Regions from separate parts of the Paenibacillus sp. OAS669 genome, predicted to be linked through region 3. Evidence: riboswitches for the same ligand, from Rfam matches in the RefSeq annotation. Region 3 holds a riboswitch; each other region holds the start of a gene.

Region 1 (10,031 bases), on a different contig from region 3:
CAGCGCGACTTGACCGACTCGTCCGCCCTGCGCAACATGGGTGTCGGAATCGCTCATTCCTATATTGCTATGGCCGCTACTCTGCGCGGACTCTCCAGCTTGTCCGTGAACGAGCCGGCGATTCAGCAGGATCTGAACGAAAGCTGGGAAGTGCTCGGCGAAGCGATTCAAACCGTTATGCGCCGCGTCGGTTATGAGAATCCGTATGAAAAATTGAAGGAGCTCACAAGAGGCGTTGAAGTAACGCCGCAGCGCATTGCCGATTTCATTCATGGGTTAGGCCTGCCTGACGCCGAGAGAGAACGGCTGCTTCGTCTTACGCCGTCTAGCTATATCGGCATCGCGGACAAGCTGGTCCGTCACATTCAATAATGCCGCAACTCCCTCCATTCCTGTTTTTGCCATGGAATAGTCCTCCAACTTTAAGGTTAACTTAAGAAGCAGGGACTATGCTGAATAGGCCGATACAGAATGAAGGAGTGAGTCTCCATGGAAATCAACACCCTGTTAAACGAGCTCTTCAGTTCGCAAGAGGATTGGTCCGTCAAGACCAATGAACATAGCTATATCGTCGTCCCGAATGAACCTAATAAAGAGGAAGACACTAAAGAAGAGAGAGCCTAACAGCTCTCTCTTCTTCATTCGCTTAAATGGAAGGGAACGGTAGCTACGACAACGTCCTTCTCCTTCAGCAGCCTGGACCGAATGCGATAAGCGGATTGGTTATGGAGCAGGCGGTGCCACCACTTTTTCGCTACGAATTGGGGAAGCAGCACCATGATGGTCTGCTTTTCCTTAACATGCGCGTCGATCCGCTCGATGAAATCGACCAGCGGCTTCACAATCGTCCGGTACCTTGACCGGAATACGACCAGCCGCACCCCGGGATTCCATTGCTCCCATTTCTTCTCCATCTTCTCCTCATCTTCATCGGAAAACGAGATATAGAAAGCGACTACGTTGGGCGACAGCGTCTTGGCATAAGAAATCGTGGAGGCAACCACCCGGTGAATCCCTGCGATCGGGATAATAATGATCGATTCCCTATGGGGAAGCGGCTCATCCAGGTTGATGCGAAGCTGATCCGCGACATCCTCGTAATGGTCATATATTTTGGTAATAAACCATAAGAGGATCGGCGTCAAAATAATGACAATCCAGGCGCCTTCCACAAATTTCGTCACACAAAAAATAATGAGAACAGCGAACGAGACCAGCGCCCCCAAGCCGTTAATCAAGAGCCGGCCCTGCCAGCCCTTTTGTTTCTCCCGGAACCATTTGCGGACCAGACCGCTCTGAGCCAGCGTGAAGGACAAGAAGACACCGATGGCGTATAAAGGAATCAGTGCATCGGTCTTTCCTCTGAAGGCGATCAGCAGAAGGCTGGCCAAGATGCCCAAGGTAACAATCCCGAAATGGAAGGACAAGCGGTCTCCCCGGTTAGCGAACATTCTCGGGAAATTTTTGTCTTGAGCCATGATCGATGCCAGGATGGGAAAGCCGTTAAAGCTCGTATTCGCAGCGAGTGTCAAAATCATCATCGTCGCGATTTGCGTCGCATAGTACATCGTACCGCGGCCAAATGCGCTTTCCGTTACCATAGACAGCACGGAGGTATGTCCTCTTGGATCCGGTGTAACGCCGTAAGCCATGGTCAGGATGGTAACCCCGCCGAAGATAACAGCCAGCAGAATCCCCAGCGACAGCAGAGTCTTTTTGGCATTGTCCTTGGAAGGAGTTTTAAAATGCGGCACCGCATCTGAAATCGCCTCAATCCCGGTAACCGCAGAGCAACCGGAGGAGAAAGCCTTTAACAATACGAACATCGTCAGCCCCGCCGGCGCCGCTCCCGGAATCACATGAATGGCGTTCGCATGACTGGCCCCCGTGATCAAATCAAATATCCCTTTGCCGATCAATACCAGCACACAGAGAATAAAGAAATACGTCGGGAAGGCAAATACCGTTCCGGATTCGGAGGTCCCTCTCAGGTTTAACCATACCATGAGCCAAACCAGGAACAGGGCGATCGGCACAATATAAGGGATCGCAGCAGGAAAGGCGGACGTAATAGCCTGCACTCCGGCGGATACGGAAACCGCAACCGTCAGCGTATAGTCGATCAATAACGACACGCCGGTTAATCTTCCGAATGCCATCCCCAGGTTTTCCTTGGAAACCATGTACGCTCCGCCGCCTTGAGGATAAGCGTCGATGACCTGTCTGTAGCTGACGACCAGAATCGTGATTAACAAAATAATAGCGATCGCTATCGGCAGGGAATAAGCAAAGGCTGCAACCGATCCGACTGCGGCCAGCGCAATCAGAATCTGTTCCGTTCCATAAGCCACTGACGACAAGGCGTCCGACGATAATATCGGAAGCGCCTTCCAAACCGGCATCTTTTCTTGCTCCAGCTCATTGGATTTCAGCGGCCTGCCGAAAATAACTCTTTTTAATGAATCTGTTGTCACACTGCGTGCACCCCGATAACAAAAGAATTGGCGTAATAAACCATCTTAGTGTTTAATATGTCCTGTAACAACACAAAAAACACAAGGCAAGAGTCCTGTGTTCATCTCTCCTTCTCACTTCCGCTGACGAGGTTAGCTGTCGGATTAGGGCTGTGAGAAGCATGCCCTTCCTTTGCTCTACGCAATAGGATTCACCCCTTAATGATGGGTCCCCCGCTCTTCTTTCGAAGATTAAGCTTTATGAAATTATTCAAGCAACGATTGAATATTACTTTCTAATGATCCCGTTGTAAACGTGACGCGTCCCGATAAATAAACCAATTTCTGTTCTCCTTTAGTCAAAATAGCGCATACATGCCTACAGCCGTGCATCTCGCATCGTTTCTTATCGAATTGCTTTCTTTATTGAAAAAAGGGAGGTTCCCTCCGGTTATTATGATGGGGAGCTTGCTAACGGTCTCCTATCATCGAATCTGTCAGTGGAAAATCAGAAGAAAACTAGGAAGGATATGGTAAGATGGTACTGCAGCAACCATCAAATTATGGGAGGGCAAAGCATGGCCATGCCGACACATATCGTAGCCGTAGGAGGCTTCGTGGTCAATGAGCAGGGGAAGGTTCTGTTGGTGAAAACCCATCATGAAGGCTGGGTCTATCCTGGCGGCCAAGTGGAAAACGGGGAAAATCTGCTTGAGGCACTGAGCCGGGAAATAAAGGAGGAAAGCGGAATTGACGCCGTGCCCGTCCAATTGGTCGGAATCTATTCCAATACCTCCGCCTACAAATGGCATGACGGGGTTACCGATGTACCCACGAAGGTGATGATGGACTTTATTTGCCAGCCTCTGGGCGGGGAGCTGTCCACTTCAGACGAAACCTCCGACAGCCGATGGGTAGCGAGGGATCAAGTGCTTGAGCTGATTACGGCACCGGCGATCCGCAGCCGGTATCAGGCTTACCTCGACTTCGACGGTAAGGTCCATTATATGGACTATGCCACCAAGCCGCATTTTAATCTGAAGCTTGCGACGAAGGTATAATGGGCCGTCAGAGACGTGAAATAAAGAGGCCTTCCCTTATTGAGGGAAGGCCTCTTCATTCTTTTATACTAGCGGCGTCATTCCGCGTTCGATCCAGTCCTCACGGGTCGGGCCATAAATGTCAGGTACGCGAAGTCCCGCCTGGCGCATGAGCACCGTCATTTGCCCACGGTGGTGAACCTCATGCTGAATGAGTACACGGAGAGTCAGTCCATTAGGCCATTCCTCTCCGTACATAGAGCTGGTACGCGTTAAATCCGCATCCTTCCACTGGGCTTGAACCGCCTCCAGTAGGGCATTACGCTGGCTCCGGTACGCATCGGCGATAGCTTGGGCCGAAGCAGGCGCAGGAGCATGCTCGCCCCCCTCAACCGGCTGAAACTCAAGGCCTGTACGGGACATCATCTCATGAACCGTGGTCGTCAAATGCCAGGCAAGCTGTCCCAAACTGCGGTGATCGGGAGTGATCTTTTGATTGAGCGAAGCATCCGTTAATGCATCCATAACGCGCTGCGTAGAAGCGGATTCATGGCTCCAGCTTGCCGTAAATTGTTCAACAGAAGTAAACATAATTCATCATCCTCCTTTGATCTCTACCTATGACTGTATTCTCGCTTGAATATCTGAAGTATACCCTCCTAACCCTGACAACTCTATGTCAAGATTAGTTGGTACTGGTCCACTATTTTTTGTGCCATCTCCTGCACCTTTCTCGCTACCGATTCCGGCTCAAGCACTTTCACATCGGCCCCGTGGCTCAGCAGCATCCCGTACAGCCAGGGCTCATCGGGCTGCTTGGCGGTCACAAGAATGGTTCCATCGGGCTCTGTCACCATGTCCCCGAAGCAGAAATAATCCTGAAGCCGCGCTTTCGCACGAGGCTGGAACCGGAGCACCAGGCTTACCAGGCGGGGAGGCTCCTCCTGACGAGACCAGCGAAAATCGAGCTGATCCATGGTTTTGGAACGGCGTGTGAAGGCTTCATCCAAGACCGTCAAATGCTCGATCCGCGTAAGCCGAAATATCCGGTAATCCTCACGAAGCCTGCAGTATCCATACAAATACCATACGTAGCCCTTTAATACGACCCCCATCGGTTCGCACATCCGTTCGGACGAATCCCCCTGCGAGCTCGTATAGGAGAAGCGAATCACCTTGGCATCTCGAGCAGCTGCACGAAGTACCCCGAGCTTTTCCTTCTCCGCTTGGCCGCCATGCCATGGATTCAGGTCAATCATGACCTGCTGGCTCCAATGGTCCAACTCATGCCGCTCGGACCTGGCCATTAATGCGCCCACCTTGTCCAACAAGATGCTGGTATCCTGATCGCCGAAGGAAGAGCCAACCCCTTTCAGCGCTATAATAATCGACTGAAGCTCATCTAAAGACAGGAATTGCCGGTCCAGCCGATATTGATCCATGATCTCGTAGCCTCCGGATGCTCCTGCAAAGGACACAATCGGAATGCCCGCCTGATTCAGCGCCTCCAAATCACGATAAATCGTGCGCAGAGATACCTCAAAGCGTTCGGCAAGCTCTTGGGCCCCGACTCTTTTGCGATTGAGCAGCAGCATCGTGATAGCCAATAAACGGTCAAGCTTCAAAGGTGCTACCTCCTCCTTACTGGTTTCCCTTTTTATGTTACCTTTGAAGACGCTCTAAATCAATCGCTGCTTTTTTCATCCCCCAATACCGGGGCCGCGCTCTGTGGGGAGCCATGAAATTTTCAAGCTGTAAGCAAAAAAATGCAGCTCGTTTCCCCGACAGGGAACCCAAGCTGCATCTTCATTTTATCTATAAAGATAAATTACACTGTGTTCAATTCCATTTGATCTTCCTCGTCCCGGTTGAACGACTCTCGGTCGAACTCCCCTTCGGAGTTGGCGATAACCAGGGAGCATACGGTTGTACCTGTTGCGTTGACCGCCGTACGGCCCATATCTACCACAGCATCGATAGCCAATACAAGACCCAAGCCTTCAACTGGCAAGCCTAATGCGGTCAATACGACCGTAGTCGAGATGGCAGCTGGTCCTGGCACCCCGGCAACACCGATAGAAGAAATCATGCTTACCAATACGATAAGGATATACTCGGAAATACCGAGTGGAATGTTATATACACGCGCTACGAAAATAGCTACTACAGCAGGCCATACGCCGCCGCAGCCATTCATGTTCATCGTTGCTCCCAATGGGGCGACGAAGCTTGCAATACGCGGAGATACGCGTAGTCTCTTCGTAATAACTTCCATATTTACCGGCAAAGTAACGTAGCTGCTGCGTGTTGTGAAAGCTACAGCAATCGTAGGATACGCTTTGCGGAAAAACTTGATAGGATTCACCTTCGCGATAAAAGAAACCATGCCGCCGAATGTAATAATGAAGTGAAGCAGCAGCGCTACATAAGTGGCTGCAATAACTTTTACAAGCGGCGCCAGCGTTTCGAGGCCGTATTTGGCTGCCATGGCACCGATCAAAGCGTACACGCCGTAAGGAGTTAGACGAATAATGTATTTGGTAACCTGGTGCATCACTTGTGCAAAAGATTCGATAAACTGCTTTACAGGCTGAACGACCTCAGGCTTCTTGCTTCCCACTTGTACCATAGCGATAGCTACGAAGATCGAGAACATAAGGACCGGAACCACCTTACCTCCGGCCATATCACCGATAGGATTGGTCGGAACTAAGTCCAGAATAACCTGCGAGAACGTCGGGATATCACGAGGCTTGAACGTCTTAGGAACCTCTTGGGCGATACCTGAGCCCGGATCGAAAATCAAAGCTACAATCAAACCGATAAGAGCAGCAATCCCTGTAGTGATAAAGAACAAGGAGATCGTCTTCAAGCCGATTTTGCGCAAATGACCCAGGCTTGAAATCGATGTAATACTATTGATGACGAGTACGACAACCAGCGGAATCACCAGCATTTTGACAAGATTGACGTAAATCGTACCGATCGTGCTTACGCTTACCGCACTAAGCTTGTAAGTGTTGAAGAAAATCCCTGCGATAAGTCCCAGGGCAAGGGCGAGAAGTACCCGGTTACCGAACCCTACGCGCTTTTTCCCCAAGAAGTAAAGAAAACCGATAATGACTAATGAAACAAGCAAGCTTACCCAGTTCGTTTGAAACGCGGTAACCAAGTTGTTATTCACGCGACCCATCCCCTTCAATTCCCTACTATTTTAGTAGGATTTATGCGATACAAGAATAATACTTCCATCGAATACAACTGTCAAGAATATTTTTTCAAAAAACTATTTTGTCAAGTTTTCCTAAAATGCCAGAAACAGAAGCGCAATTCGGAGGAACGTACTGAGTTATCGAGGGTCTGTATTACCATCTTACGACGGGGATCTTGATTAAGAACCTTCCCCGCTGCAGCCGCCGCTATAAAAATGAGCCGGTTACAAAAAAATATGCCGGGCAGTACCGCCTTAAAGGCTCGTACTGCACGGCTATGCTTCATTCTTTAGGAGCCGCTCAAGACGGCTTTGCGTTCCATTAATCGTTTGATTTTGGCTTCTGTGGACGTATCCGGCGCAGGAGTGTAAATGCTGCAGCGCAAATCGGCGTCCCCCTGCACCTGCAAGGAGGTGAGATGGAACAGCATCTTGCCCGCTTTGCCATGGCGGAATTCGATCAATACCTCGGGAGCCGAGCTCACTGTACTCCGCTCCCACAAGGAATGAAACTCAGGATGCAGCGACTTCATTTCCTCGAGAAATTGCTCATACCACTCGTCATCGACATACTGGCCGTAATAGGAGCGGAATATGGAGAGAAAGCCGCTCGCAAAATGCTCCCAGTTGACGGCCAGGCTGCGAAACTCCTTGCGGGTAAACAGCAGGCGGATGATATTGCGCTGCTCCACCGGCACTTGGTCAAAGTCCAGAAAAACGTGGGAGGCCGCCTGGTTCCACCCCACTATCTGGAACCGCCTGTCCGATATGATGGTGGGACAATTGCGCAGCTCCTGCAAGATCGTCTGCAGCGACGGGCTGATTCTCGGCTGATCCTCTCGAAGGAGACTGGCTCCGGCTCCGGATCCGGTATCCAGAGCCAGAGAAAACAAATATTTGCGCTCGTCTACCGTCAGCCTTAAAGCCGTGGCTACACAATCCAGAACCGAGGCGGATACTTTAATATCCCTTCCCTGCTCCAGCCAGGTGTACCAGGTCGCACTGACCCCTGCCAGTTGAGCAACCTCTTCTCTTCGCAGCCCCGGCGTTCTTCTTCGGCTTCCCGATACCAAGCCTGCGGATTCCGGTGTGATTTTGGCACGTTGGGCCTTCAAGAAAGCCGACAACGCTTGAAGCCTGGTCTGATGATTCATACAATGTCCGCCCTTTCCCATGAACTAGCTGTTATCATGGTACCTATTATACTAGTATAAACTACAACTTGTAATAGGATAAATCATATGACATCATAGGGGACATCACAATCTATCGAAAGGGTGAATGACAATGGAACGAGTAGTGATTACGGGAATGGGAGTGATTTCTCCGCTCGGGAATGATGTTGACCAGTTCTGGGGCCGTCTGATCCGGGGCGAGTCGGGCATTTCCCTTATTGATACATTCGATTGCTCCAGGCAAAAGGCCAAAATCGCCGGGCTCGTCCGTGATTTTGACGCCGAAGCCCGCTTCGGGCGCAAGGAGGCCAGGCAGATGGACCGCTTCTGCCAATTCGCTCTGGCGGCAGCCGAGCAAGCCTTGAACGATGCGGCGCTTCCGCTTGACCAAGTGGATCATGAACGATTCGGAGTGTATGTCGGCTCGGGAATCGGCGGCATCCAGACGCTTCTTGATCAGGATGCCATTCTGAAGGAACGCGGTCCTGAACGGGTAAGCCCCTCTCTGGTGCCGATGATGATTTCGAATATGGCTGCCGCCATGATCAGCATGAAATTCAACGCATTGGGTCCCACTTTATCTCCTGTGACCGCATGCTCTATTGGCAATACCGCCATCGGGGAAGCGATGCGCCTGATCCGGTACGGGGGAGCGGATGTGATATTGGCAGGCGGCACAGAGGCCGCTATTACGGAGATATCGCTCGCCAGCTTCGGCAATGCCACCGCCGTGTCCACCCGCAATGAGGAACCGGCGCGCGCGAGCCGTCCTTTCGACGCGGGACGGGACGGATTCGTTATGGCCGAAGGAGCCGGCATTCTCGTGCTGGAAAGCTTAAGCCATGCGCTCAGCCGAAATGCCCGTATTTATGCGGAGGTTATCGGCTATGGAGCAAGCTCCGACGCCTATCATCGGGTAGCGACTCATCCTGAAGGCATAGGCGCTTACCAAGCGATGAAATCGGCACTGCGCGAGGCCGGCGTGGAGCCGGGGGACGTAGATGTCATCAGCGCACATGCCACCAGCACCGAGGCCGGCGATAAATCGGAAACTCTCGCCATCAAGAGGCTGTTCGGCGATGCGGCTCACCGCGTTCCTGTCACAGCCAATAAATCCATGCTTGGCCATATGCTCGGAGCCGCCGGCGGCGTCGAGGCGATCGCTCTGGTTAAGAGCCTGCAAGAAGGCATTATTCCTCCGACGATCAACCAGGAGCAGCCTGACCCTATCTGCGACTTGGACTATGTGCCGAATGTGTCCCGCCGGGCGGATCTGACTATCGGGATATCCAATTCTTTCGGCTTCGGCGGCCATAATGCCGTCATTGTCCTGAAGAGCTACAAGGAATAAACATGGAAAGGCATCCGGGCAAGCCCGGGTGCCTTATACCTGCCGGGCCTCCAGACGCCGGGCCACCACGGACAGCGCATAATTGACCACGAAGTACATCAATGCTGTCATCAGCAGGGTCGGAATAACGAAATTCACATTTTGCCCGTTAATGATCTGCGCATTATGCATCAGCTCGGCCAAAGAAATCACGACCGCAAGCGAAGTGTCCTTCAGCAGCGAGATAAACTGGCTGACCATCGGCGGCATCATCCGGCGCAGCGCCTGCGGCAGCACGATGTTCCATAGCGTCTGGGTATAGCTCATGCCCGAGGAACGGGCCGCCTCGATCTGCCCTTTATCGATGGAATTCAGCCCGCCGCGCACAATCTCCGAAATCATGGCCGCCTCGAAGACGGTTAGTGCGGCTATCGCCGCATGCTCGATGCTGAGCTTCAACCCTACCTCCGGGAGAGCAAAGTAGGTGAAGAAAATAATCAGCAGCAGCGGCAGATTGCGGATCACTTCCACGCAAACCGCGGTCAGCTGCGAAGCGACCGGCAGCCTCGTATAACGGATCGTGCCAAGGAGACATCCGATGATGAAGCTGAGCACGATGGCGATAAAAGCGACTCTTATCGTCACTCCCAGTCCTTCAAGCAAAAACCGGATATGATCCCACGTATATGCCCCCGCAAAATCCATGCTCTCTCACCTCCTTTTGTCCCCGGTTAATGAGCTCTCGCCATCCTGCGCTCCAAATAAGCGACCCCAAAGCTGAGCGGGATCGTAATCAGCAAATAAAACACCGCCACAAAAATA
Region 2 (10,031 bases), on a different contig from region 3:
CTGGTCAATGAGATCGCCGACTTTGAATATATAGTAACGGCCAGCAACGTAGAGGCATTAATACTTGAGTGTAACCTGATCAAGCAGTATTATCCCCGCTATAACGTGCTGCTTAAGGACGACAAGTCGTTCCCGTACATCAAGATAACGAATGAGAAGCATCCGCGGCTCGAGGTGACCCGCAAGGTGTATAAGGACAAGGGCAAATATTTCGGCCCTTACCCGAATGCCTTTGCTGCACAGCAGACGAAGAAGCTGTTAGACCGGCTGTATCCGCTCCGCAAATGCAAGACGCTGCCGGAGCGCGTCTGTCTGTATTACCATCTGGGGCAATGCGTTGCCCCGTGCGAGTATGAGGTCGCTCAGGAAGAATATGACCGGATGGTGCAGGAGATTACCCGGTTCTTGAACGGGGGGCACGATGAAATTAAGCAGGATTTGACCCGCAAAATGCATGAGGCGGCGGAGGAGCTTAATTTCGAACGGGCCAAGGAGCTGCGCGATCATATTGTTCATATCGACGCGGTCATGGAGAAGCAGAAGATCACAACCCACGATATTGTGGACCGGGATGTATTCGGCTACGCGGTGGATAAGGGCTGGATGTGCGTCCAAATCCTGTACATGCGCCAAGGGAAGCTGATCGAGCGGCGCGCCTCGATGTTCCCGTATTACGGCGAGGAATACGAGGATTTCATTTCCTTCGTCACGCAGTATTACAGCGATAACCCCGCCCTGCCGAGGGAGGTCTTCCTGCCTGCGGAGCCGGAGCAAGAGCAGGAAGCGAACGCAGCGGGCGCCGAAGCTCCGGAATCCGCCAGCGAAGAGGAACCTGCGGGGCTCGCCGAAGGAATGAAGACCGACGTCAAGGAAGCGCTGGAGAGCTGGCTTAAGGTGAAGGTCCATATCCCGCGACGCGGCTTGAAAAAAAATATGGTTCATATGGCGTGCGATAACGCCCGCGTCGGGCTGGAGGAGAAATTCCGGCTTATTGAGAGAGACGAGCAGCGTACGGTCAAAGCGGTGGAAAATTTGGGCGAATGGCTCGGTACCGGGATGATTCACCGTATCGAGGCCTTCGATAACTCCAACATTCAGGGCTCCGATCCCGTATCGGCCATGGTCGTGTTTACGGACGGCAAGCCGGACCGCAAGGAATACCGCAAATACAAGATTCGCACGGTGCAAGGGCCGGACGACTACGAAACGATGCGTGAGGTTATTCGCCGGAGATACGAACGGGTACTTAAAGAAAACCTGCCAATGCCGGATCTTATCGTCGTGGATGGCGGCAAAGGGCAGATTTCAGCGGCCGTCGATGTGCTTGAAAATGAGCTGGGGCTATATATCCCGGTCTGCGGCCTTGTTAAGGACGCCAAGCATAAAACGGCGGAGCTGATGACGGGAGATCCGCCCGAGGTCGTTCCGCTTCCCAGGGACAGCCAGGAATTTTATTTGCTCCAGCGGATTCAAGATGAGGTCCATCGCTTTGCGATCACCTTCCATCGGGAGACGCGCGCGAAGTCGATGGTCGTATCGACGCTGGATTCCATTCCAGGCATCGGGGAGAAGCGGCGCAAGGCGCTCTTGAAGCACTTCGGCTCTCTGAAAAAAATTAAAGAAGCCGGCATTGAGGATTTCCGGCCTCTTGGAATCGGGGAAAAGCTGGCTTCGCAAATTTTGCGCTCGCTGAACGGCGAAGCGGAGGAACCGCTGCAAGAAGAAGAAGAGAGCGGTGAAGAATATCAGCAGGAAGCCAACGCCATCGAATAGGTTGGCGGAAGCTTCCAGCTTTTTGACATTATAACCGGGAGGAATCTAATGACTCGTACGGAGAGTCGGAGGGTTCCTCTTTGCTTTGGCATGGAGCCAAGCGACGGCCAGGCCCACCAGCCCTGGGAAGAGGATATAAAAGATGCCGGTGATGAGAAACGGCGTGCCCTTCAAGTCCAGCAGCGACAAGCCCATCAGGATGCTGTCCATCGTTGCGTGAGCGAAGAGTACGGTCATCAAGCCGTATTTCAAAAAGGCATAGCCAAAAATGATTCCGATGATCGTTACCTCAATAAAACGCGTATAGACCGGGTAGATAGGGTACTGCGTATGACTGAGCGCCCAAATCATGCTTGGCAGCAGCACTGCAAGGAACCGGTTGCGTACGAGCTTCATGAAGAAGGCGATGCCGAACAGCCGGTAGATGGCTTCCTCGGATATCGCCGCTGCCCATGCCATTAGAGGAAAAGCCGCGGGCCAAGACATGTTCAGGACGGAATCGGCAGGGTCGTTCACGGACCAGACATCAAAGTATTCGCCCGCTATGAAAAATAGCGTTTGCTGCACGGCCAGGATGAAAATACAGAGCAGATACCCCCGAATCATTGAGCTGCGGATATGCCCCCCAAACGAATCGTCCCTCCAAACGGGCCAGGTAATCCAGCCCTGCCTCTGCCATAGCTGACGTCCCGCCTGAAACGAAAAATAGACGCTGACAGCCATGATAGCAGTAACGATATTAATAAACCAAAGGTTAAACATAGCGCCCCAATCGGAAGGCCCATTGGAATGCATGGTCCGGAATGCCGGAAGCATGTTGAAATTGTTGAAGATATAGATGGCAGCAAAAATGAAGGTTAAAAAGATCCCGCGCCGAAAGGTCCATTCTTTGCGGTATCGAATCATAAGGAATACAGCCGCAGCCGCCATGATGAGAGAAGCTCCGAGACTAATCCGGGTCATCAAGGAAGCATTGTCATTCTGCTGTTCCTTCCATTCGGCAAAGGACTCAGGTATGGAAAACGCCGTATGGAAGGCCGTGACCTTTCCGCCGTCTACCGACAAGCTTAACCTAAGCTTGGCTTCTCCTATTTGTTTGTCTTTACTCTCAAATAGGTAAGGCGTACCGCGACCGTTCGTTACAGGCGGTTCCGGCTCGGTTACCGGATGGATTCTCGTGAAATCGGATAGCGTGTAGCCCTGGTCCTTCAACGTTTGCTCCGCTATCGCCAATGAGTCTCCCAATGAGGCAACAGTCTGCTTTTTGCTCGAGGGAGCGTAGTACGCGTTCCAGCCCATTATATTTAAGTTGGTAAAGTTAACCTCTACGTAATAGGTAGCAAGGTTCGAATTGTCGTTAATTTCCACCTCAAAATAATCGATAGGATAGGCGGCAAAGCGCTTGACATATTCATCGAGCAGCTCCGCTTTTTGCAGATATCCGCTTCGATCGGAATGAGACTGAAACAAGGTGCCGGTACGATAATCGGCCGAGAGCCCGAAGCGCTCCTGAACGAACCGGACGGCCGCCTCTGCTGCCTGCTGCTTCGTAACCGTTGGGAGGGAGGCCTCCTGTACTTGCTCAACCGATTCATCCTGGAGCCAGGAAGAGATGGCGGCGATCGATACATACAAGATAATTCCAAAAAGTGCCAAAATGAGAAGAGGGAAGTCGGTTTGACGTTTTACCATGCCATGTCTCCTTACTTAGAATTAGAAGCTTACATTATGCTTATAAAATGGTGAGGATATGTCATTGTATTCATTAAACTTAGCACACATGCCCGGCCAAAATCCAATGAAATTCAGAGCAAGAAGGGGAAAATCGTTGAAAAGCGAAGCGCCGGCTCTATCAGCTTCATACTAAGTATTCTAATAATCCGATTATTACCCGTTTTCGAGTAAAAGCGACTTTGTGATTACAAGCAAAGCACATTATAATTCATATCAATTGAATAAAAAGCCGAATTTCTTTTTGAAAACGGGGGAACCATGAGTAATAAGGGGTGAATTCGATTCCATTTCGCGAGATGGAATTGATAGGGTACCTGTGCGTCCGAATCCGTCAGCTAACCTCGTAGGCTTTGTTGCAGGAACCTGTATAGGGCATTGGGTTTCCAGTGTCTTTTTTATTGCCTGAAAACCGAAATTGAGGTGAACGATGAAGCCCGTAACCAAAAAAATTCAACTCACACCGCCGCAAATATTAGTTATCGGCTTTGCATTGATTATTCTTGCAGGCGCCATGCTCCTGTCCCTCCCGGTCGCCTCGGCTACAGGCAAGCCCCTGCGCTTTCTGGATGCGTTGTTTACCGCGACATCGGCCACCTGTGTGACAGGGCTCGTCGTTGTGGATACGGGAACGTTTTTTTCGAAATTCGGGCAAATTGTCATCATCTTGCTGATCCAGGTCGGCGGTCTGGGCTTTATGACGATGGCGACCCTGTTTGCTTTTGCGCTAAAAAAGCGAATTTCCTTGAAAGAACGGTTAATCCTGCAGGAAGCGATGAACCAGGGAAGCATGGAAGGGATCGTACGGTTGATCCGCCGGGTCATTCGATACTCACTCACAATTGAACTCGCTGCGGCAGTGATTTTCTCGATTCGATGGTCGTTGGAGCTGGGCCCGGCCAAAGGGATTTATTTTGGCTTCTGGCATGCGATCTCCTTCTTCAACAATGCCGGCTTTGACCTGTTCGGATCGGTCTATGGTCCGTTCACGAGTCTTACCTCATATGTCAATGACCCCGTCGTCAATATCGTTTCAATGGGGCTTATCATTCTGGGAGGTCTTGGGTTTGTAGTCATGTCGGACGTTATGGACTACAGGAACCACCGGCGGCTGTCGCTGCATTCCAAGGTGGTCTTGAGCGCGACAAGCTTGCTTATTCTTATTGGCGCACTCGTCATCTTTATATTTGAATTTACGAATGCCAAAACCTTAGGCTCACTGACGTGGGGAGGCAAGATCTGGGCATCGTTCTTCCAATCGGTAACTCCGCGCACGGCGGGAGCCAATACGGTAGATTTGGGAAGCCTGCGCCAGGCGACGCAGTTTTTCATGATCATCCTGATGTTTATAGGCGCCTCTCCGGGCTCTACCGGGGGCGGGATCAAGACGACCACCTTCACGACGCTGATTGGCGCGATGATAGCTATGGTCCGGGGGAAGGAAGACATTGTCCTGTTTCATTACCGTTTGGGTAAGGACCGTATTTTGAAAGCTATTACGCTTACGATGATCGCCTTGTTTATGGTCATCTTCGTTGCGATGATTTTGTCCACGACGGAAAACCATCCATTCCTGATGATTTTGTTCGAGGTGACCTCCGCCTTCGGCACGGTTGGCTTGACGATGGGAATGACGACGGATTTGACCGATGTCGGCAAAATATTGATTTGCCTGATGATGTTTGCGGGCCGTCTCGGTCCTTTGACGCTGGCATATGCGCTTGGGCCAAAAACGGAAAAAGAATTATACAGATACCCGGAAGGGAAAATAACCATTGGATAGGGGAAAAGTTAAGACAATGAAACGTAGTCAGTATGCAGTGATTGGGCTGGGGAGATTCGGATCGAGTTTGGCCAGGGAGCTGGTGGATCTCGGATACGAGGTTTTGGGCATCGATAAGGATGAGGAAGCCGTAGAGGAGATGAGCGATGTCTTGACGCATGTCGTCGTCGCGGATTCTACGGATGAAGATGTGTTGAAGTCGCTAGGCATGCGTAATTTTGATTGTGCGGTCGTCTCCATCGGGGATGATATTCAGGCAAGCATTTTGACAGCGATCCTGCTCAAGGACCTTGGTGTCAAGATGGTGGTCACGAAGGCGCTCTCCGAGCTTCACGGGAAGGTGCTGAACAAGATCGGCGTTGACCGGGTGATCTTCCCGGAGAGGGATATGGGGATTCGCGTAGCGCATCAGCTGGTTTCACCGAACCTGCTCGATTATATCGAACTGTCCAAAGATTATACCATCGCAGAGCTGTCGGTACCTAAGCGCTTATCCGGCCGGACGCTCAAGGAGCTGGACCCTCGAGCCAAATACGGGTGCAGTGTCGTCGCTATCAATAAGAAGCACGGAGTCATTATTGCTCCGACCGCTGTAGATACGCTGGATGAACAGGACATTATGGTCATCATAGGAACGAACGAGCAGATTGATTTGTTCGAGAGCGAAGTAATCCGTTAGCAAATAATCAGCCGTCACAAGAAATAGAGACGCTGCACATCTGGGACAATGGAGTGACAAAAGAGCATGGCCAACGACGTTTCGGAAATAGTCCATCATATCTTGCTATTATTGGTGCTCATTCTTGGTCTGGGGATGATTTTCGGACGCTTGGCCGGCAAATTGAAGCTGCCTGATGTCGCTTTATTCCTGATCGCGGGCATGATTGTAGGGCAGGGACTGCACTGGGTCTCAGAGACCAGCAGCTCACTGACCAATCAATTCATCTTGACTATCGGCTCCGTGCTCATTTTGTTCGATGGAGGGCGCAACATCCGGCTGTCCGGCCTGAAGAAGGTATGGCTGTCCGTCGCGCTATTGAGCGTGCCGGGCGTGTTGATAACCTGCGGAGTCGTTGCTATGGCGGCTCATTGGCTGCTGGGCATTCCGCTTCTGTATGCCGTATTGCTCGGAGCCATCATTTCTTCCACGGACCCGGCTACGCTTATCCCCGTGTTCAAGCAGGTGACGATCCGTACGAAGGTCCGTGAGACCGTCGAGAGTGAATCGGCCTTCAACGATGCGACAGGCTCCATTCTCACCTTCACGGTGCTGGCTGTCGTCACTGGAAGCCATTCATTCTCTATTGCCGCGAGCATTAAGGAATTTGTGTTGACGGCTGCAGGTGGCATCCTGGTCGGGGGTGTCATTGGCATGGCGTTAGCCTTCGTGACGGCTCATTTGAAGCTGGGCTGGTTCCGCGATTATGCGACTATCGCTCTGGTCGTAACCGCTATAGGCTCCTACTGGATCGGGGATACGCTTCATGTCAGCGGATTTATGGCGACCTTTACGGCAGGACTTGTTTGGGGGAATACGGACGTATTCAAGCTCGACATGAACGACAAGCTTCATGAAATGGGGCATTTTAGCGATAATATGACGGTCATTATGCGGATGCTGATCTTTATCCTGCTCGGCAGCCAGGTCAATTTCCAGGTGATCTGGGCCCACTTGTGGCCAAGCCTGGGCGTCATTGCCGTATTCATGCTGATTGCCAGACCCCTTGCGGTGCTGATTTGTACGCTGCCCGACCGGAGGGCTCAATGGAGCTGGAACGAAATCTTCTTTATGTTCTGGGTCCGCGAAACGGGCGTCATACCGGCGGCGTTGTCAGGCATGGTTGCAGGGCTTGGGGTGCAGCATGCCGACGTCATTGCTTCCGTGACCTTTCTTGCGGTTCTTCTGACTATATTGCTGCAGGCAGGGACGACCGCCTATGTCGCCAAAAGGCTCGGTATCGAGGAGAAAAAGGAGACACCTGGGGACCGGCTGCAATCCAATCCTAAACCGGCTGTTTGAAAAACTCCTTGGCCTTCTCAATAAAGCGCTGCGCCGAAGGATGATGGACGACCTCTTCTGTAAACAACAGGGAGGTCGTTCTTGTCATTTGCTCCAAAGCGGGGATGAAACGCACGACCAGCTCATTATCCTTGACCAGATTGCTTCGCAGATACGATTCCGGCAGCAGCGTCGCTGTTTTGCAGGTGGAGACCAGGCGGATGATGGCCTCGAAGGAGTCGATCTCCATTTTGACGTCCGGCTGAATCGCGTAGCGATGGAACATTTCATCCATTAGGATGCGGTACCAGGTGCCCCGGGAGAATAAGATCATAGGCAGCTCATGCAGGTCGCCTATTTCAATAGAAGCTTTATCTACGAACGGATGCCCGAGCGGCAGGACTAGGCATAAATGATCGTCGAACAGCGGCACGCATTTGAGGCCCGGATGCTCGATTTTGGAAGCGACGAGACCGATGTCGACCTTCCTCTCCTTGACCATGGGAACGATCTCATGCGTTTTGCCGGTAACGGCTTTAATGTCGGTATTCGGGTAGTTCTTCGTATAGATGGTGATAAGGTCAGGCAAGGTAGACTGCAGTGTCGTCAGGCTTGCCCCTATAATGATGCTCGCGGGCTTGACGGTCGTCTTGAATTCCTCGATCGAGCGCATCAGCTTCCTTTCCAGATGACGCTGCTCAATGGCGTGCTCATAGACAATTTGGCCTGCACGGGTAATCTCAAGCCGCTTTCCTTTGCGGATAAAGAGGTCCACGCCCAGCTCCTCTTCAAGCCTCATGATTTTACGGGAAAGTGCGGGCTGAGAAATGTTGAGCACCTGAGATGCTTTATTCAAGCTTTCCAACTCCACGACCTTAGCAAAAATATCGATATTTTCCAGCAAAATAGTCCCTTCTTTCAAATAAAATGTCCCTTTTGTGATTAAGCTCATTGTATATGTCAAAACTGAATAAGAGTTTATAAAAAATCGGCACTTCCATTATAAGCGATAATGGAGTACTATGGTGTGTGTCACGTATTGTTCACATTTTTTCGGCTGGACTGCATAAAAATTTGTCGATACATGGAAAATAGGCGTAGCGATTCATGTTGACGCTTGTTTCCTGCGGGAGTACAATGAAAAATGGTTTGTCAAGATGTGAACAACTACATACTTTTGAGGGGGGAATGGATTTCAATGTTTCGTAATTCGTATTTTTCACGCAAGCTGCATTCCTTGCTAGGTGTTATCCCGGTCGGTTTCTTCCTGATCGAGCACCTGCTGACGAACTACTCCGCGACCCATGGTCCGGCGAAGTTCATGGAACATGTGAATTGGCTGCATGAATTACCTTTAGTACTGCTTTTGGAAATTGTAGGGATATGGCTTCCGCTGTTGTACCATGCGGTGTACGGCTTGTACGTCGCTTACACGGCGAAAAACAACGTATCCAACTACGGTTACTTCCGTAACCAAATGTTTTTCTTGCAGAGGGTTACCGGTGTTATTACCTTCTTGTTCGTAGCGTTCCACTTTTTCCAAACACGTTTCCAAATCACATTAGGCTTGCCGCAAGAAGAAATCGGAATTCAAATGCATAACATCGCATCGAACTCCGTGTTTTTCGTGCTGTACTGTATCGGGATTGTGTCCGCGGTATTCCACTTCAGCAACGGAATGTGGTCTTTCCTTGTTAGCTGGGGTATTACAATCGGCCCGCGTGCACAACGGGTATCCTCCGTTATCTGGATGGTAGTATTCGTAATTATGTCGATCTTGTTTATCATGTCTCTGAGCGCGTTTGTTAATCCGGAATTCCAAAGCGTGCCGCAGATGACTAAAGGTTAAGGGAGGAGTGAACAACAATGGCTAATCAAAAAGTTATCGTAGTCGGTGGAGGTTTGGCCGGGTTAATGGCTACCATTAAAGCCGCAGAAGCCGGGGTTCACGTAAGCCTGTTCTCTTTGGTTCCTGTGAAACGTTCCCACTCGGTATGTGCACAAGGCGGTATTAACGGAGCGGTGAATACGAAAGGTGAAGGCGACTCCACTTGGGAGCACTTTGACGATACCGTATACGGCGGCGACTTCCTCGCGAACCAACCGCCTGTAAAAGCGATGTGTGACGCTGCGCCGGGCATCATTCACTTGATGGACCGTATGGGCGTTATGTTTAACCGTACGCCGGAGGGCTTGCTTGACTTCCGCCGTTTCGGGGGAACCCAGTATCACCGTACAGCGTTTGCCGGAGCAACCACTGGCCAGCAGCTGCTGTACGCATTAGATGAGCAAGTGCGTCGTTGGGAGACGGCGGGTCTTGTTACGAAGTACGAGCATTTCGAATTCCTCGGCGCAGTGCTTGATGACGACGGCGTATGCCGCGGTGTAGCTGCTCAGGATCTTCGCAGCATGGAAGTGCTGACGTTCGGAGCCGATGCTGTTATTCTGGCAACCGGCGGCCCTGGCATCATCTTCGGTAAAACGACGAACTCCGTCATTAACACGGGGACGGCTGCAAGTGCGGTTTATCAGCAAGGCGTTCACTATGCTAACGGTGAGTTTATCCAAATCCACCCAACGGCGATTCCCGGAGATGACAAGCTTCGCTTGATGTCCGAGTCGGCCCGCGGTGAAGGCGGACGGATCTGGACCTATAAAGACGGTAAGCCTTGGTACTTCCTTGAGGAAAAATATCCTGCTTACGGAAACCTGGTGCCTCGTGATATCGCGACTCGTGAAATTTTC
Region 3 (10,031 bases):
GCTTCGTGTGCGCCTAATTGCATCGGTCGGGTCAACCCTCTCTGTGCATATTTTTGGAATACCCGTATATTCTTTCACTTCAACCCATTCCTATGCATGAAATGCAAAAAATCATTTCCTCATAAGACAATTGGCGGCAGGGGCCCCTTCCATCCTGATTCCAACATTTTAACGAAATAATACGCTAAGGGGTCCTTCGTGTTGGACAATCTTTACCGATATTGCTCCATTAGTTTGCCCAGCATTTCCCTCATAACATGGATCAGTTCGTCTGGCGCTTTTACCTTTGCATCCATACCCTATCCAATAAAAAATTGACCGAAAAATGGAAGGCTGGTTGTGGGGATTTGATCGTCCAGCCATCCTGTGCCGTCTTCTCTAACATGAATTTGCAATTTGTGTGCCGGCCACATTTCGGATTGGCATCTCTGCACCCCTGTTGCCGTAAGCTCAACATAAAGCTCCATTGCCGGACTTTCCTCTTCCATGTAAGACTCCCAGTTTCCTGTATGCACTTGCGTCAAATCGATCGCTTTCAGTTCGGAAAGTTCAACAGATCTAACCCGGTCACAGCGAAACAAGCGAATTTCTTGGCGGTGAAAGCAATAGGCCGGACAATACCAAAACCCATTGCTGGCATAAATTCCGATCGGCTGGACATCTCTTAACCGCTTATGCTGTTTCGATTCGTACTCCATGCGCACCACTTTTTGATCGATCGCAGCATCCAGCAATAAGCTCAAATAAGGCGTGCTTGCATGTCTCATCGGCGTAACCAGATCAAATCGTTTCCGCATCCGGTCGATACGGTCCCGAATATCTTCCGTCATATAAGAGTAAAACTTCCGCAACACGGAATCTGTTTCCGCCTTAAAAGGAAGATTCTCGTAGTGCCTCAATGCATGGCTGGAAAAGGGCAGCATTCTCTCGTTAAGCATCTTATATCCCCCATGCTGACCAACCTCCGAATAAAAAGGAACCCCCAGCGCGCTCAACTCCTGCATATCCCGCATAATCGTCCGCGTGGAAACTCCAAATTCATCGGCAAGCTCTTTGGCGTTGAAAGACTTCTTTTTGTTGATGATCATCATAATCTCGATCAGTCGTTTGGACTTTGCCATTATAAACTCCATTTCGTGTATTGCGACAAGTATTGTCACTATTGTGCGATATGACGCTAATCAAGTCCAAAACAACCAAAATTGGACAATTTCATTTAAAAGGAGATGTTGGAATGTCAATGCGCTCAACGTCGTTTATTATGCTGGATGGACAAGCTGCGGAAGCAATTCAGTTTTACCAGGAAGCGTTGAACTCGAAATTACTGTTCAAAACTACGTACGGGGAAGGCAAGGATGCCGATGGTTTACCTGAAGAGGTGAAAACCCGCATTTCCCATGCCGTGCTGCAAACCGGTGAAAATGATTTGATGGTCGCTGATATCTTTCCGGGGCAACCTTATGTAATCGGAGATCAGGTGAATATTTGCATTACAGCGACGCAGCAAAACGAGATTAAAGAAATGTTTACTAAATTGAGTGAAAAAGGGCAAGTGATATTCCCGCTGCAGGAAACTGAATTCAGTCCGTGCTTCGGAATAGTGAAAGATCGTTTTAACATTACGTTCCAGTTCTTCATGAATGATACAACGAGCAGTTGGAGCTGAAAATAAAAGGTTTTGACCGGGGAGGAATCCCCGGTTCTTTTATGAATAATTGATGATCCTGTATAATTTTACCGTGTAAGCTGCTGCGTGGGAACTACATTTTGTTCTTTCAGCAAAAGCTCGAAGCCAAAAACCGGATTGACGCAATCAGCATTGCAGAGAAAAACGGTTGGCTTTAGCTCAGTGCATTTTGGATAAAGAGGGTGCCGAAGCGCAGGAAATCAAAGGGAATCAATTTGTGAAAAATGGAGATAGAGTGAGCAGGAAGCAGTTATCTGGAGATCGCATGTAAAGTAAGCGTTGCCATCCTGGCCGTTGGTGTAATTTCATCGCACAAGTCTCCCAAGTGTTCTTTACAGTTAAGGGCAACTGGCGTAATATACAATTCATGATTTGAAAAAACAATGTTTCCAAATTCTGATCGCTTAATTTCCTTCTATAGGAAAGCGGGGGAACCAACACAGTGATATCCGTTCGGTGTGAGAGCCGTCCGCATATCGCTTGGGGTGAATCCGAAGGGTGCAAAGCTAGCTTGCGCCTGCCGGTAGGGCGACTCTCACCGCCCGAATCCGACAGCTAACCTCGTCAGCGTGGAACAGACTTCTAACTTCGCTATGCAGAAGTTCAAAGGGTCTATGGAGAGAGGATGATGAAGCTTGTGATCGCTATTAACGACCACAGGGCTTAAGCCTCTGTGGTCTTCTTGCGTTTTCTATTGAAAAACGATATGGAATGTTTCCATAAAACTTGATGAATATGACCTTGCAATGTATCGCTGAATCCTTAGTGCTAAGTAAGGAACGGGGGAACCAACGAGCTTACCGGCTCATGGGGTGAATCCTGAAATTTCAGGTAGGGCGACTCTCACGCCCGAATCCGGCAGCTAACCTCGTAAGCGTATCGAGAGAGGCAACGATGATCGTGTGCTTAGGTACAGCTATGGCTGTGCTTTAAGAAGCCGCGAGAAGAGTTCACCTCTTTTCGCAGGCTTCTTTTTTTGTGCCCTGATCCTGCTGCCTTCTCTTGAGAGATTAGGAGGAATGTGAAGATGAACGCCGCTCAAGAATTTATTCTTGTATCGGCGCCCAACAAAACCGGGGAAGGATTTATCCGGCTGCTGCTGTCCAAAGGCATTCCGTTCGCAGCAATTACGAACAGCCGGGCAGAGCAGGAGCGACTAGAGAGCTTGGGCGTAAAGCATACGATTTGGATCGATACGTCGGAATGCGAGTCATGGCTATTGCCTGACCTTCCGATCGGTAAAGTCTTTTTATTTGAAAGCTCCTTGAACTTGTGCTGCCGCTTCATTCAAATATGCAGGACCTGGACATCCAAAGAAATTTGCGTGGTGACGCATAATATGAATCCGCGGCTTGTCTATAAAGGTCTGGGAGCTGACCATGTCATTCATACTTCAAGCCATGATGTATCTTTCTTGATGAATTAATGCGGACGGAGGCATTCCTATGCAGGATGTATATATGGTAGTACTGCTGGCAGTAACGTACCTTTTGTTTTACGGCTTTTTGTCTTGGTGCAATCGGGTCGTTGAGGAGACAGGAGGCGAAAGATCATGATGGTTATCGCTGCCATCACCGTGCTTCTCTTCATTTATTTGGCTTATGCCCTGATTCATCCGGAAAAATTCTGAGCCTTTCATTCAGGAAAGCTCAGCAGACGAAGACAGCATTCATAGGAGGAAACGACAATGGGAATATTGCAAATCACCGTCGTGATTGTCATTCTAGTCCTGCTGGTCAAACCATTAGGGACCTATTTATATCACGTCTTTTCCAATGAAGGCAATCGTACGGATACCTGGTTTGCTCCTGTGGAGAAGGCAATCTATGCGGTAACAGGGCTGAAGAACCGCCAAGGGATGACCTGGAAGACGTATGCTCTAAGCTTCATCCTGACGAATATCGTCTTTGTGGCAATCGGCTATCTCATCCTTCGGGTTCAAAACGATTTGCCGCTGAACCCGAATGGTATTGATAATATGGAAGAAACGCTGTCGTTCAATACGGTCATCAGCTTTATGACCAACACGAATCTGCAGCATTACAGCGGGGAGTCGGGGTTATCCTACTTCTCGCAAATGGCTGTCATTACGATGATGATGTTCACCTCGGCGGCGACGGGGCTGTGCGCAGCTATTGCTTTTATACGCGGAATCACGAGCAAGGGAGAGACGATTGGAAACTTTTTTGAAGACTTTGTCAAAGCGCATATCCGGGTATTTTTCCCGCTCGCTATTGGGGTCACGATGGTGCTTGTAGCGCTTCATGTGCCGCAAACGCTGCAGCCGACCTTAAGCGTCAACACGTTGGAGGGAAGCCGGCAGCAAATCGCTATCGGGCCTGTAGCTTCGCTGGAATCCATCAAGCATCTGGGAACGAACGGAGGCGGCTTTTCCGGAGTCAACTCGGCTCATCCCTTTGAAAATCCGAGCGGTTTGACGAATGTGCTTGAAATTTTGTCAATGTGGTCTTTGGCGGCTGCCCTTCCGTACACGTACGGACGGTTTGCACGCAATCGGAAGCAGGGCTGGGTTCTATTCTCGGCGATGATGATTTTGTTCCTACTGTTTCTGTCACTCGTCTATACAGCGGAATCGGCGGGGAACCCGCTGATGAACAAGCTGGGAATCGACGCTTCGCAGGGCAGTATGGAGGGGAAAGAGGTCCGCTTCGGTATCGCGCAATCAGCGCTGTTTACAACGGTAACGACGGCGGCGACAACCGGCTCAGTCGATAATATGCACGATACGCTGACGCCGCTCGGCGGAATCACACCGCTCGCTCTGATGATGCTGAACTGCGTATTCGGCGGGAAAGGCGTAGGACTGATCAATATGCTGATGTATGCCATTCTTGCAGTATTTCTGGCCGGTTTGATGGTGGGACGTACACCGGAGTTTCTCGGCAAAAAGATCGAGCCGCGTGAAATGAAGCTGATTGCTATAGCGATTCTGGCGCATCCTTTCATTATTCTGATGCCCACGGCTCTTGCACTGGCAACGGAGTTAGGCAGGGCAGCTATATCAAATCCGGGCTATCACGGGATATCGCAGGTTTTGTATGAGTATACCTCCTCGGCCGCCAATAACGGGTCAGGATTTGAAGGCTTAGGCGATAATACGCCGTTCTGGAATATATCCACCGGTATCGTCATGCTGTTCGGTCGTTATATATCGATGATTGCCCTCTTGGGGGTGGCGGGTTCCCTTGTACGCAAGCAATGGGTACCCGAGACCATCGGCACGTTCAGAACGGATAACCGTTTGTTCGTAGGAATTCTGGTAGGTACGGTATTGATTATCGGGGCGTTGACGTTCCTGCCGGCCATCGTGCTGGGGCCTATCGCAGAACATGTAACGATTCGTTAAATAGGAGAGGCGAAACTGTATGAGCAAGATGAATGCAAACCAGCATCGGAAATCGATGCTCAATTCGGCGATCGTCATGAATGCCGTTAAAGATAGCTTCTTGAAGCTGAGTCCGGTTGTGATGATGAAAAATCCCGTCATGTTCGTTGTAGAAGCGGGCACCTTGGTCGTGCTGCTTATGACCGTGTTTCCTGGCTACTTTGGAACGGAGAACAGTGTAGGCTTCAATTTTACCGTATTCGTTATTTTATTATTCACCGTACTGTTTGCAAATTTCGCGGAAGCGCTGGCGGAGGGGAGAGGGAAGGCGCAAGCCGACTCTCTCAAAAAAACCAAGCAGGAAATTACGGCAAACAAAATCGTGAATAACGGCTCCGGTATCAAGGTGGTGCCTTCTACCCAGCTGCGCAAGGGGGACCTGGTCGTCGTGTCCCAAGGCGAAATGATTCCGGGTGACGGCGAGGTCATCGAAGGGCTGGCTTCGGTCGATGAATCGGCGATTACAGGGGAATCCGCTCCCGTCATCAAAGAAGCCGGCGGAGATTTCAGCTCCGTCACCGGCGGAACACGCGTCGTCAGCGACAAAATCAAAGTGCGGATTACGAGCGATCCCGGCGAATCGTTCATAGACCGGATGATATCGCTGGTCGAGGGCGCCCAGCGTCAGAAGACGCCTAATGAGCTGGCATTGAATACTTTGCTGACCAGCTTGACACTTATTTTTCTGATCGTTGTCGTGACCTTGGCACCTATCGCGGGCTATTTGGAGATTCGCCTGGAGATTCCGGTGTTAATCGCATTGCTCGTGTGTCTGATTCCGACAACGATCGGAGGCTTGCTGTCGGCCATAGGGATTGCCGGTATGGACCGGGTTACCCAATTCAATGTGTTGGCTATGTCGGGCAAAGCGGTAGAAGCAGCCGGGGACATCAATACGATGATCCTTGATAAAACAGGAACGATCACTTACGGGAACCGCATGGCAAGCGATATGCTGCCAATCGGGTCGGAACGTATAGAAGACTTGGCCGGATGGGCGGCTGTCAGCTCCATAAAGGATGAAACCCCCGAAGGCCGGTCCGTGCTGGAATGGATGAAGAAGCAGGGCCTAAGCTATGACGAAGCGCTTGGAGAAGGCGGCGAATTCATCGAATTCAAAGCGGAAACCCGAATGAGCGGTATCGATCTGGCGGATGGACGCAAGGTTCGCAAGGGGGCAGTCGATGCGGTGAAGCAGTGGGTCATCGCTCAAGGCGGCATCATCCCGGCGGATTTGGAGAGCAAGAGCAACGCCATTGCCTCGGAAGGGGGTACACCTCTGGCGGTGGCGGTAGATCAACGGCTGTACGGGCTGATTTATTTGAAGGATACTGTGAAGCCGGGCATGAAGGAGCGCTTTGAAGAACTGCGCAGGATGGGGATCAAGACCATCATGTGTACCGGGGATAATCCGCTGACGGCGGCGACCATTGCCCGTGAAGCGGGAGTGGATGATTTTATCGCCGAGAGCAAGCCGGAGGATAAAATAGCGGTGATCCGCCGGGAGCAGGCGGAAGGCAAGCTGGTCGCAATGACAGGCGACGGGACGAACGATGCCCCGGCGCTCGCCCAGGCGGACGTGGGCCTGGCGATGAACAGCGGAACGGTCGCGGCCAAGGAAGCGGCCAATATGGTTGATCTGGACTCCGATCCGTCTAAAATCATCGAAGTGGTTGCTATAGGGAAGCAGCTGCTCATGACCCGCGGTGCGCTGACCACGTTCAGCATTGCAAATGACGTAGCCAAATATTTCGCTATTATCCCTGCCATGTTCACCTTAGCTATTCCGCAAATGGAGGCTTTGAACATTATGCGGCTCGGTTCCCCGATGTCGGCTATCCTATCGGCATTGCTATTTAACGCCATCATTATTCCGCTGCTGATCCCGCTTGCTATGAAGGGAGTGGCTTATAAGCCCATGACCGCATCCAAGCTGCTTAGCAGAAACATCGTGGTGTACGGACTAGGCGGGGTAATCGTACCGTTCATTGGGATCAAGCTCATCGATTTGATCGTGAATGTATGGATGTAGAGATAGAGGAAGGGGCGCTCTTGTCCACGGACCGGGCCCCGGATCAGAGAGGAATGAGAATGTATGAAACCTTCGACTTCAGCTACAGCTTCAGCGGCGCATCCAAGCGTCGGAACGGTTTCCTTCTTTACCGTGCTTCGGATTGCCGTCGTTTTTATCGTTCTGTGCGGGATTGTATATCCTCTGGTATGCACGGGTCTGGCTCAAGTGTTGATGCCGGGCAAAGCCAATGGCAGTCTGGTGAGCAATGCCTCGGGACAGATTGTAGGCTCCGAGCTCATCGGACAAAGCTTTACCGATCCGAAATGGTTCCAGGGACGGGTATCGAGTATCGATTACAAGGCGGAAGCTTCGGGAACAAACAACTATGCCCCGTCCAACCCTGAGCTGATCAAGCGCACTCAAGCTTCCATCGAGGAGTGGAAGGCGAACAACCCCGATGTTCCGATCAGCAAGCTGCCTATTGATTTGATTACGAACTCGGCATCCGGTCTCGATCCGCACATCAGCCCGGAATCGGCTCAAGCGCAGGTTCCCCGAATCAGCAAGCTGACGGGCATCCCGCAGGAGCAGCTGAGCAAGCTGGTGGATGCTCATATAGAAGGAAGAGACTTGGGATTGTTCGGTGAGCCGAGAGTGAACGTGCTTAAGCTCAACATCGACTTGGAGGCATTGACCCATAAATGATGCTTCATTGAAGTCCAGAAGCTCAGCAGGGAGGCGCCGAGATGGAGACCTTTAGAGGAAAGACGCCCGAGGAAATCTTATTATCCATATCCAGGCTTCACCGCGGGCGGCTAAAGGTCTACATCGGCGCGGTCAGTGGCTCGGGAAAGACGTATCACATGCTGCGCGAAGGACATGCGCACAAGCAGCAGGGCATCGATGTCGTTATCTGCGCCGTGTCTACGATGCAAAGACCGGACACCGTGGAGCAGATCGGCGATCTCGAGCGCATTCCCAGCATTCATTGGCTCAAGGACGGCGTGGAGAAGAAGGATTTGAATCTAGAGCAGCTGATTGAACGCAATCCCGAGCTTGTTCTGGTTGACGGCCTGGCTCACCGCAACCGCAAGGATGCCCGGTTTCCCACGCGACTAGAAGATATCAAATATTTGCTAAGCCACGGCATTAGCGTCATTACGACTATTAATGTTTACGAGCTGGAAGGAGTCACCGACCTGGTAAAGCGGAGGACCGGTATGGAGGTCAGGGAAACCGTCCCTTCCGATACGCTGGAGCTGGCGGATGAGGTCGTCCTGATCGACGTAACGCCCGAAACGATGTTAGCCCGTGCCGCCGAAGGCAACTTAAGGTTCCCAGGCGACGCCGATGTCTATCAACGCGGCAATCTCGCCGTCCTTCGCGAGCTGTCGCTCCGTCTTGTGGCGGAGGGAGTGAACGAATCACTCGAAAAATATAGGGAGGAAATGGGGCTGCTCGGCCCATCGGGTGCGGGGGAGCGCATCCTGGTATCGGCGCAATACCATTGGAACGGCTCGATCCATGTCCGTAGAGGCCAGCAGATCGCCAAGCGGCTGAACGGGGATCTTCATGTCGTTACGTTTGTGAGTAATAAGAAGCAGCTGGGCAGAGAGGAGGCCGCCTTCAAGCGGTCTATCATGAAGCTGGTCGAAAAGGTCGGAGGCAGCTTCGAGGAGCTGCCGCTCTGCTCGCGAAGAGCGCTGCCCGGCATGCTGGTGCAGTATGCGGTAGAGCATAATATAACCCGAATCGTGATGGGCCATTCCAAGCAGACGCGCTGGCAGGAGCTTTGGCAAGGCTCTATCGTTCACGATATGCTTCAACAAACGAGAAACATAGACATCTTCATCGTAGCCGACAGAGCGGAGCACGAAGGAGAACGTATTCTTCCCGCCAAGCGCAAGAAGCCGGCCGAGGATCCCTACAGGAGGCTTAGCTCGCAGGAGGTTGAGCGAAGAATCGAGCAGATCAGGCGCGGCCGGTTCAAGGTATACGTTGGAGCAGCCCCAGGTGTAGGCAAGACGTATACGATGCTGCGTGAGGGCAACGATCTGCTGCGCAAAGGGGCGGAAGTGCGCATCGGTTTGCTGGAGACCCATGGCCGGAAGGAAACGCTGGCGCAGGTCGGGCAGCTGGAGACCATACGGCGCAAGGTGATCGATTACCGCGGCGCCCAGCTGGAGGAAATGGATACGGAGGAGATCCTTCGGCTTAAGCCGGAAATTGTGCTCGTCGACGAGCTGGCCCATACGAATGTCCCCGGCAGCAGGAATAAAAAACGCTACGAGGACGTCATGGAAATATTGGATGCAGGCATCTCTGTCATTTCCACGGTGAACGTGCAGCATCTGGAAAGCCTTAACGATGCCGTTATGCAGATCACGGGGGTCCGGGTCCGTGAAACGGTGCCGGATCACATTCTGTGGCTGGCTGATGAAGTGCAGCTTATTGATGTGGCGCCCGAATCCCTCCGGAGGCGAATGAAGGACGGCCAAATTTATGCCATGGACAAAGTAGATCAAGCACTGGGGAATTTCTTTAAAACAGGGAATTTAATTGCTTTGCGTGAGCTGGCGCTGCGGGAGATTGCCGATGACGTAGACGAACGGCTCGAATCCCGGGAGCGCAAAGGGGCCTTAAGAGGACCATGGCGCAGGCAGGAGGTTATCTTCGTATGCGTCAATACCTCACCGCATGCGGAGAGGCTGATCCGCAGAGGATTTCGCATCGCGCACCGGCTTAAGGCCATATGGATAGTGACTTTTGTACAGCCGAATGACAGACCGGTTACTCCAGAGCTATCGGAAAGGCTCGATGCCATTGGGCAGCTGACGGAAAGACTCGGAGGAAAGTTTCACATTTTATCAGCCTCAAGCCGACATCAGATCGTGGATGTGTTGGCTGCTAAAGCCAATGAGGTT

What was found. A riboswitch is a leader RNA that binds a small molecule or an ion and turns the genes downstream of it on or off. The one in region 3 is predicted to bind cyclic di-AMP.
Region 1: it holds a riboswitch for cyclic di-AMP, as region 3 does, so the genes downstream of both, GGC63_RS17010 (APC family permease) here and GGC63_RS27930 (hypothetical protein) in region 3, are expected to answer to the same signal.
Region 2: it holds a riboswitch for cyclic di-AMP, as region 3 does, so the genes downstream of both, GGC63_RS19635 (TrkH family potassium uptake protein) here and GGC63_RS27930 (hypothetical protein) in region 3, are expected to answer to the same signal.

Annotation. Positions count from the first base shown of each region.
Region 1 covers NZ_JADBDR010000007.1:121,593-131,623, forward strand. Annotated here, with positions in the region: gene purB (adenylosuccinate lyase) at 1-372, shown strand, start outside; gene GGC63_RS34905 (hypothetical protein) at 490-624, shown strand; gene GGC63_RS17010 (APC family permease) at 639-2,474, opposite strand; cyclic di-AMP (ydaO/yuaA leader) riboswitch at 2,581-2,722, opposite strand; gene GGC63_RS17015 (NUDIX hydrolase) at 3,032-3,514, shown strand; gene GGC63_RS17020 (DinB family protein) at 3,578-4,084, opposite strand; gene GGC63_RS17025 (helix-turn-helix transcriptional regulator) at 4,168-5,118, opposite strand; gene GGC63_RS17030 (dicarboxylate/amino acid:cation symporter) at 5,322-6,677, opposite strand; gene GGC63_RS17035 (helix-turn-helix transcriptional regulator) at 6,995-7,858, opposite strand; gene fabF (beta-ketoacyl-ACP synthase II) at 7,992-9,230, shown strand; gene GGC63_RS17045 (amino acid ABC transporter permease) at 9,264-9,914, opposite strand; gene GGC63_RS17050 (amino acid ABC transporter permease) at 9,941-10,031, opposite strand, start outside.
Region 2 covers NZ_JADBDR010000008.1:313,614-323,644, forward strand. Annotated here, with positions in the region: gene uvrC (excinuclease ABC subunit UvrC) at 1-1,773, shown strand, start outside; gene GGC63_RS19630 (CPBP family intramembrane glutamic endopeptidase) at 1,819-3,465, opposite strand; cyclic di-AMP (ydaO/yuaA leader) riboswitch at 3,725-3,872, shown strand; gene GGC63_RS19635 (TrkH family potassium uptake protein) at 3,935-5,287, shown strand; gene GGC63_RS19640 (potassium channel family protein) at 5,304-5,966, shown strand; gene GGC63_RS19645 (cation:proton antiporter) at 6,033-7,307, shown strand; gene GGC63_RS19650 (LysR family transcriptional regulator) at 7,291-8,187, opposite strand; gene GGC63_RS19655 (succinate dehydrogenase cytochrome b558 subunit) at 8,485-9,135, shown strand; gene sdhA (succinate dehydrogenase flavoprotein subunit) at 9,153-10,031, shown strand, end outside.
Region 3 covers NZ_JADBDR010000016.1:144,995-155,025, reverse strand. Annotated here, with positions in the region: gene GGC63_RS27945 (spore coat protein) at 1-23, opposite strand, end outside; gene GGC63_RS27940 (YafY family protein) at 300-1,121, opposite strand; gene GGC63_RS27935 (VOC family protein) at 1,235-1,666, shown strand; cyclic di-AMP (ydaO/yuaA leader) riboswitch at 2,079-2,272, shown strand; cyclic di-AMP (ydaO/yuaA leader) riboswitch at 2,430-2,580, shown strand; gene GGC63_RS27930 (hypothetical protein) at 2,715-3,113, shown strand; gene kdpF (K(+)-transporting ATPase subunit F) at 3,240-3,317, shown strand; gene kdpA (potassium-transporting ATPase subunit KdpA) at 3,375-5,054, shown strand; gene kdpB (potassium-transporting ATPase subunit KdpB) at 5,083-7,125, shown strand; gene kdpC (potassium-transporting ATPase subunit KdpC) at 7,189-7,812, shown strand; gene GGC63_RS27905 (histidine kinase) at 7,854-10,031, shown strand, end outside.